DNA from 3 places in the Halomonas tibetensis genome. Region 1 is predicted to be linked to each of the others. Evidence: predicted binding sites of a transcription regulator. Region 1 holds the regulator's gene; each other region holds the start of a gene.
The links. Region 1 encodes sigma-54, which starts transcription at its own class of promoters, with help from an activator protein. Its sites were predicted from a motif close to TGGCACNNNNNTTGCTNT; they were not measured.
Positions count from the first base shown of each region.

Region 2: ACFODV_RS04805 (nitrate reductase) is a predicted target of sigma-54. The motif match lies at 1,050-1,067, and genes of this name have one in related genera.
Region 3: ACFODV_RS10485 (HAD-IIB family hydrolase) is a predicted target of sigma-54. The motif match lies at 970-987, and genes of this name have one in related genera.

Region 1 covers NZ_JBHRSQ010000006.1:206,278-208,543, forward strand. Annotated here, with positions in the region: gene lptB (LPS export ABC transporter ATP-binding protein) at 1-455, shown strand, start outside; gene ACFODV_RS02010 (RNA polymerase factor sigma-54) at 656-2,071, shown strand; gene hpf (ribosome hibernation-promoting factor, HPF/YfiA family) at 2,170-2,266, shown strand, end outside.
Region 2 covers NZ_JBHRSQ010000007.1:413,847-416,112, reverse strand. Annotated here, with positions in the region: gene ACFODV_RS04805 (nitrate reductase) at 1-897, opposite strand, end outside; gene ACFODV_RS04800 (ANTAR domain-containing response regulator) at 1,348-1,941, shown strand; gene ACFODV_RS04795 (CmpA/NrtA family ABC transporter substrate-binding protein) at 1,938-2,266, shown strand, end outside.
Region 3 covers NZ_JBHRSQ010000013.1:14,753-17,018, reverse strand. Annotated here, with positions in the region: gene ACFODV_RS10485 (HAD-IIB family hydrolase) at 1-930, opposite strand, end outside; gene ACFODV_RS10490 (glycosyl transferase) at 1-1, opposite strand, end outside; gene ACFODV_RS10480 (porin family protein) at 1,160-1,660, opposite strand; gene ACFODV_RS10475 (EamA family transporter) at 1,810-2,266, opposite strand, start outside.

The sequences.
Region 1 (2,266 bases):
GCAAACTCTCCGTGGCCGACAACATCATGGCGATCCTCGAGACCCGCAAGGACCTCGATCGCGAGGGGCGCCGGGCACGCCTCGAGCAGCTGCTTGAAGAGTTCCATGTGACCCATATTCGCGGCAATCTCGGAATGAGCCTATCCGGCGGAGAGAGACGGCGGGTCGAAATTGCCAGAGCCCTGGCGACGGAACCAGCGTTTATCCTGCTCGACGAGCCCTTCGCCGGCGTCGACCCCATCTCGGTGGGCGAGATCAAGGGGGTCATCCGACAGCTCAAGGCCCGCGGCATCGGCGTGCTGATCACGGACCACAACGTGCGCGAGACCCTCGACATCTGCGATACCGCCTATATCGTCGGCGATGGCCAGATCATCGCCGAAGGCAACGCCGAGGAGATTCTCGCCAATCAGCGTGTCCGCGAGGTTTACCTGGGCCAGGACTTCCGTCTCTGACCATGCCTTCACCTGGCCATAATCCTTTATCGACACCACTCTCACGACACAATCCCATGATAAGCCAGTCGTTATCCCATGACGGCATGCTGCTTGCGGCTGGCACAGTAGTTGCAAAGCCAACGCTTGCAAGCCCACAGCACCCGGGCTAGGGTGATGCTTTCCGGCCACTTCCCGGCATACGAGGGCAGACCGTCACGATGGCCATGAAAGCCTCCCTGCAGCTACGCGTCGGCACTCAGCTGACCATGACGCCCCAACTCCAGCAGGCCATCGCCCTGCTGCAGCTCTCTACCCTCGATCTTCGCCAGGAGATTCAGCAGGCCCTGGAATCCAACCCTCTGCTCGAATTAGAGGAGGATTTTGGCGAGCAGGCGGTGACCGAGACGCCAGAGGATGACTGGGCCAGCGAGATCCCGGATGAACTCGTCACCGACAGCGAGTGGTCGGACACCTATCAAGATCTGGGCGTTCCCGCCGGCAGCGGCGAGGGCCCAGACTTCGAGCGCGAAGCAGCGGGCCAGAGTCTCCAGGGGCACCTGACCTGGCAGTTGGCGATGACCGACCTGGATCCGAGGGAGCGCCAGGTCGCCGAGAGCCTGATCGATGCCGTAGACGCCGCCGGCTATCTTGCTCAACCCCTGGATGAGATCCGCGACGGCCTCAGAGCCCAGGGGCTAGGGGGCCTGCGCAGCGCAGAGGTCGAGCAGGTGCTGCTGCGATTGCAGCAGTTCGAGCCCACCGGCGTTTTCGCCAGGGACCTGCGCGAGTGCCTGATGCTGCAGCTCGCCGCCCTGCCCGACGACACTCCCCTGCTGCCCCAGTCGCGTCGCCTGGTCCGCCAGTTCCTCGAGGCCCTGGCCGGGGACGATCGTCGTCTGCTCAAGCGACGCCTGGGCCTGGACGACGACGCTCTCGACACGGCCATCGCCGTGGTGCGCTCCCTGGACCCCCGGCCCGGAAGCGCCTATTCCGACGTCGAGAACGACTACGTGATCCCCGATCTGGTGGCGCGCCACGATAACCGCGGCTGGCACGTGGAGCTCAATCCCGAGGCGCTGCCGAAGCTGCGCATCCAGCCCGACTATGCCGCGCTGATCCGCCGTGCGGACAAGAGCCAGGATAACCAGTTTCTCAAGGACCACCTCCAAGAAGCGCGCTGGCTGATGAAGAGTCTCTCAAGCCGCAACGACACTTTGCTGCGGGTGGGACGAGAGATCATGGTCCGCCAGCTCGGTTTTCTCGAGCGCGGCGAGGAGTCGATGAAACCCTTGATTCTCGCCGACATTGCCCAGGTCGTGGAGATGCATGAATCGACCATCTCCCGGGTCACCACCCAGAAATATATCCACACCCCGCGGGGCGTGTTCGAGCTGAAGTACTTCTTTTCCAGCCACGTCGGCGGCAACGGCGAGGGTGATGCCCACTCCAGCACCGCCATCCGCGCCAGGATCCGCAAGCTGATCCTGGAAGAGCCGCCCCGCAAGCCGCTGTCCGACAGCAAACTGGTGACCCTGCTCGACGAGGCCGGCATCCAGGTGGCGAGGAGGACGGTGGCGAAGTACCGGGAGGCCATGGGCATCCCCTCCTCCAGCGATCGCAAACGACTTCGATGACCGACATCAGGCCTGTTAAGACGGCGGCGGCACGAGGGGTATGCAAGGCAGGAAAAAGGGTTACAATCGATTCATAACCAACGACCAAGGAGCGTCTCATGCAAGTCAATATCACCGGCCATCATGTGGAACTGACCGATGCCCTGCGTGGCTATGTGGACGAGAAACTGGCTCGCGTGGAGCGCCACTACGACA
Region 2 (2,266 bases), on a different contig from region 1:
GTAGAGCGTCACCACGTGCAATTGACTGGTGAACCAGTAGTAGAAGGTCTCCAGCCGCTCCGGGTCCAGATCACAGTCAGCGGCCACGGCCGCCACCGAGCACTCCTCCTCCCGGGCCGCGGCCAAGGTCTCTTCCAGCCCTTGAGTATGGCGCGTCAGATAGACCTCATCGAGCTTGCCCCTGGCCGCCATCCAGCTCAGTAGGCCATTGAACAAGCACGCGTCGCTGCCGGGCTTGAGGCCCAGATAGAGGTCGGCGATTTCACAGCTGTCGGTGACCCGCGGATCAATCACCACCACGCGCATCAGCGGGTTACGGGTCTTGGCCACCTTGAGGCGCTGATAAAGCACCGGGTGGTTCCAGGCCAGGTTGGATCCCACCAGCACCACCAGCTCGGCTTCCTCGAGATCCTCGTAGCAGCACGGCACCGCATCGGCGCCAAAAGCACGCTTGTAGCCGGCCACCGCCGAGGCCATACAGAGCCGTGAGTTGGTATCCAGGTGTGGTGTGCCGAGAAACCCCTTGAACAGTTTGTTGGCGACGTAATAGTCCTCTGTCAACAGCTGACCGGAGAGGTAGGCCGCCACCGACTCGTTGCCCTGTTGACTCCGGATGGCGGTCAGACGCTCGGCCACCGCCTTCAGTGCTGTATCCCAGTCAACCTCGACGCCATCCACCCGCGGCCGGAGCAGGCGCCCCCGCTGCCCCAGGGTCTCGTGCAACGACGAGCCCTTGACGCAAAGGCGTCCGTAGTTGGCAGGGTGCTGACGGTCTCCCTCCAAGGCGTTCAGGGTCCCCTTCTCCAGCGTCGCGGTCACCCCACACCCCACTCCACAGTAGGGGCAGGTGGTCTTAACCTGTCGGCTCATCGGCGCAGAATCATTGGCCTGATACATGGTGACTCCTCGTTTCGCCGCCGACCAATGCGAGCTGGCCCCCAACGCAAAGACGCCCACTGCCGGCATCTAGAGATTTCGGCAGGGGACGTCTTCGTCGGTGGAGGGCCGGCGCTGGCCCTCGGCAGATTGTCTATGCTGTGGCACTGAACTGAGCAAGGAACGTGCCAGTTCGGCCCGCCCCACTCCCCGCGGCCCGACTCTCCGGAGGCACAGGCATCGCGCCAGGCACAAATCGGGACTCCTCGAATGGCCTCCGTCGCACCACGGCATTGCGCTCGGCCGGCGACTTGCACCAGCATGATGCAGTGCAACACTCATTCGGGCAGCGACCGATGCCGCCTCCAGATCCCTGTCATGCCCCCAACGGCGGTGTATGGCCCCCTCTTCCGCCCCACGATGGAACGCAAATTGCACTGCCTTCCTCAACCACTCCTAGACGAGCCCACCATGCCTCCAGCTCTTGATGTACTACTGGTCGACGACGAAGAGTTGCGCGCCGCCATGGTCGAGGAGGCCCTCATGCGAGAGGGCCATCGGGTGATCTGCCACCTCAATAGCCCCGCCAGCCTCAATGACATGGTGGCGCGACATCAGCCGGACGTGGTGATCATCGACATGGAATCGCCGGACCGCGACACACTCGACAGCATGGCCCAGCTCAATCGCGAGAACCCTCGTCCGGTGGTGTTCTTCACCGACCAGCACGACCCCGTCATTATGCAGTCGGCGCTCAAGGCAGGCGTCAGCGCCTATGTGGTCGACGGACTGGTCCAGGGGCGGGTCAAGCCGATCATCGAGGTCGCCATCGCCCGCTTCGAGGCATTTCAGGCGATGCGTCAGGAGCTCGATCGCACCCGAACCCAGCTCACCGAACGCAAGCGCATCGAGCGCGCCAAGGGGCTGCTGATGCGCCACCAAAGCTGTGACGAGGAGCAGGCCTACCAAATGCTGCGCAAGCTGGCCATGGACCGAGGTCAGCGCATCGCCGAGGTCGCCATGAGCGTCATCGATATTCTCGAACGTCTGGAGAAGGGCCTATGAACACGCTGCCTCCGGCCGAGCTGCCGCACCTGCAGCTGGGTTTCATGCCGCTGCTCGATTGCGTCCTGCTGGTGGTCGCCCGCGAACGTGGCCTGTTCGCCGACCAGGGCCTGGAGGTGACCCTGTCGCGCCAGAACGCCTGGTCGACGCTGCGGGACAAGGTCGCCGCAGGGCTGCTCGACGGTGCCCACATGCTGGCGCCCATGCCCCTGGCCATGAGTCTCGGGCTGGAGCGCGCGCCCTGCGACACCCTGGCACCGATCACCCTGAGCCGAAATGGCAACGCCATCGTGCTGTCCCGGGAACTGGCCGACGCCTGCTCGGC
Region 3 (2,266 bases), on a different contig from region 1:
TGCCAGCGACTCCCCTGCCGCCTCGGCGGCCGCTGCCAGGTCGAGTCTTTGCGCCGCCGGCATTACCCGGCGGTCAGCTCGCCCCCACCAGTAGGCCACCCCCTCGGCCCAGCCGGCGGGGCCCGTGGCCTCGCTGCGATAGAGTGCCGGCTGTTTCGGCGCCACCGTCAGGCCGTGGCAGCCGCGAATCACCACCGCCTGATCCACCACCTCCAGCATGGAGATATCGTTGGGGCCGTCGCCCAGGGCCAGGGTCAGCGGCCGGCGGCCACGCAGCGCCTCGCTGCGCGAGATCAGCCAGCTCACCGCGCTGCCCTTGTGGCAGGTGCCGGTGGCGTGCCAGAAGCGACCGCCACGCACCAGCTGCAGGCCGTCGCCGGCGAGCCCCTCGCGGAAACCCTCGAGGAACGCCTCGTCGTCGTCCCAGATCAGCGGCTCGCTGCCCTCGCGCATCCGTGCCAGGCGCGCCTCCGGCTCTGACAGCCCGGTGAAGGCGACAAGCTCGTCCAGCGTCATCTCGCTCATGGTGGTAAAGCGCACGCCCAGGCGCTCGCGCCATACTGCGAGCCGCTTGCGCACGAATCCGATATCCACCCCCAGGGTACGGATGCCCAGGCCGTCCGGGCCGATACGGTCCAACCGGGCGTGACACCAGGTCGGCGGCAGGCCCACCACGGCACCGTTCTCGGCGATGAAGGGAGTGTCCTCGAGGCCGAGCTCACGACGCAGCGGCACGATCTCGCTGCGCGTCTTGCTGGTCACCGGGATCACCGGCACGCCCAGCTCCCTGAGCCGCGCGAGCCAGGGCACCGCGGGGCTCCAGTCGTAGCTGTAATGGTCGAGCAGCGAACCGTCCAGGTCGGTAAACAGCAGTCGCGGCGTGAGGGCCGCATCGAAGCCGGCATCCGGCGTGGGGCGTGAATCGGTCATGGCAGCTCCCGGGCAGCCTGTCAGGTATCTTCAAAAATCTAAGCACAAGTCGTGCCAGTCATGCCAGGTAGAGTGGCGGCGCTGACAGGAGACAGGGGCTCCAGGAGCGCCTCGAGGCAAGCGGGACGATTGCCGCACCATGTCAGTGCATGGGTGCGCACCATAAAAAAGCAGGCGCCCCGCGGTGGGAAACCGCGGGGCGCCTGGAAGAGCGGGTCGACGTCGACCGTCAGAAGCGGTAGCGCATACCCACGCTGGCCGCATCGAAGGTGGCATCGGACTCGTCGAGGTAGCGCATGTAGTCCGCGCCTACGGCGACGTTGGGGGTTATGTCGAACTCGGCACCGGCCCCATAGGAGAAGCCGCTCTCGCGACCGATGTCGACATCCACCTCGGTGAAGCCGGCCAGGCCAAAGAGGCGAAACTCCGGTGCCACCGGCAGGATACCCTTGGCGTAAGCGCCCACCAGGTAGTCGAGTTCGACGGGGCCATCGGAGCCGCCGCTGCCCAGATGGCTCTCAACAGCGAAGTAGTCGTTGAACTGCATGCCGCCGTTGAGGCGCAGGCCGACGCTATCGCGGCTGGACGCATTGTCGGGATTGACTTCCCAGAACATGGCGTCACCGCCGATATAGGGCTGGGGGTAGAAGGCCTGCTGGGCCTGGGCGGTGGCAGCCGCGCCGGCAACAAACAGAGCGGCAGTGGCCGCGATGAGAGTAAGGCGTTTCATGGCATCCTCCTAATTAAAGAACACTGTTTGATAACACCTGGAGTGTGGTCGCATCACCCGAGTGGCGCAAGCCGATAATGTGCAAATGCACGCCAAGTCGAGTCGCCGAGGGGCGACGTCGCAGCCGTCGAGACGGAGACCGCTTGTCATCAGGCCTGCTTCGACAGCCCCAGAAACACGATGCCCGCCAGCACGATGCCACCGCCCACCAGTTGTACCGGCGAGAGCGTCTGGCCCAGCACCAGGTAACCCAGCATCAGCGCCGCTACCGGCTCCATGTTCATGGCCGGGGCGTTGCGCGCCATGTCGAGCCTGGGCACCGTGATGAACAGCACCGAGAAGGCCACCGCATAGAACAGTGCCAGCAGAAAGAGCCCCACCCAGCCAGGCATCGACTGGGGCAGCGACATGCCGCCCGGCACCAGCCCCAGGGCCCCGGCGATGACCATGGTCACCAGCACGGTCAGCATGGTGAGCAGGCTGCGCAGGGTGCTGCCCACGGCGGCCAGGCGGTGCTCGGTGATCCAAAGGGCGCAGGAAAAGGCGCTGGCGGCGGCCAGGCCGAAGCCCACCCCGGCCAGCCAGCCCGGCCCCATGGCCCCGGGG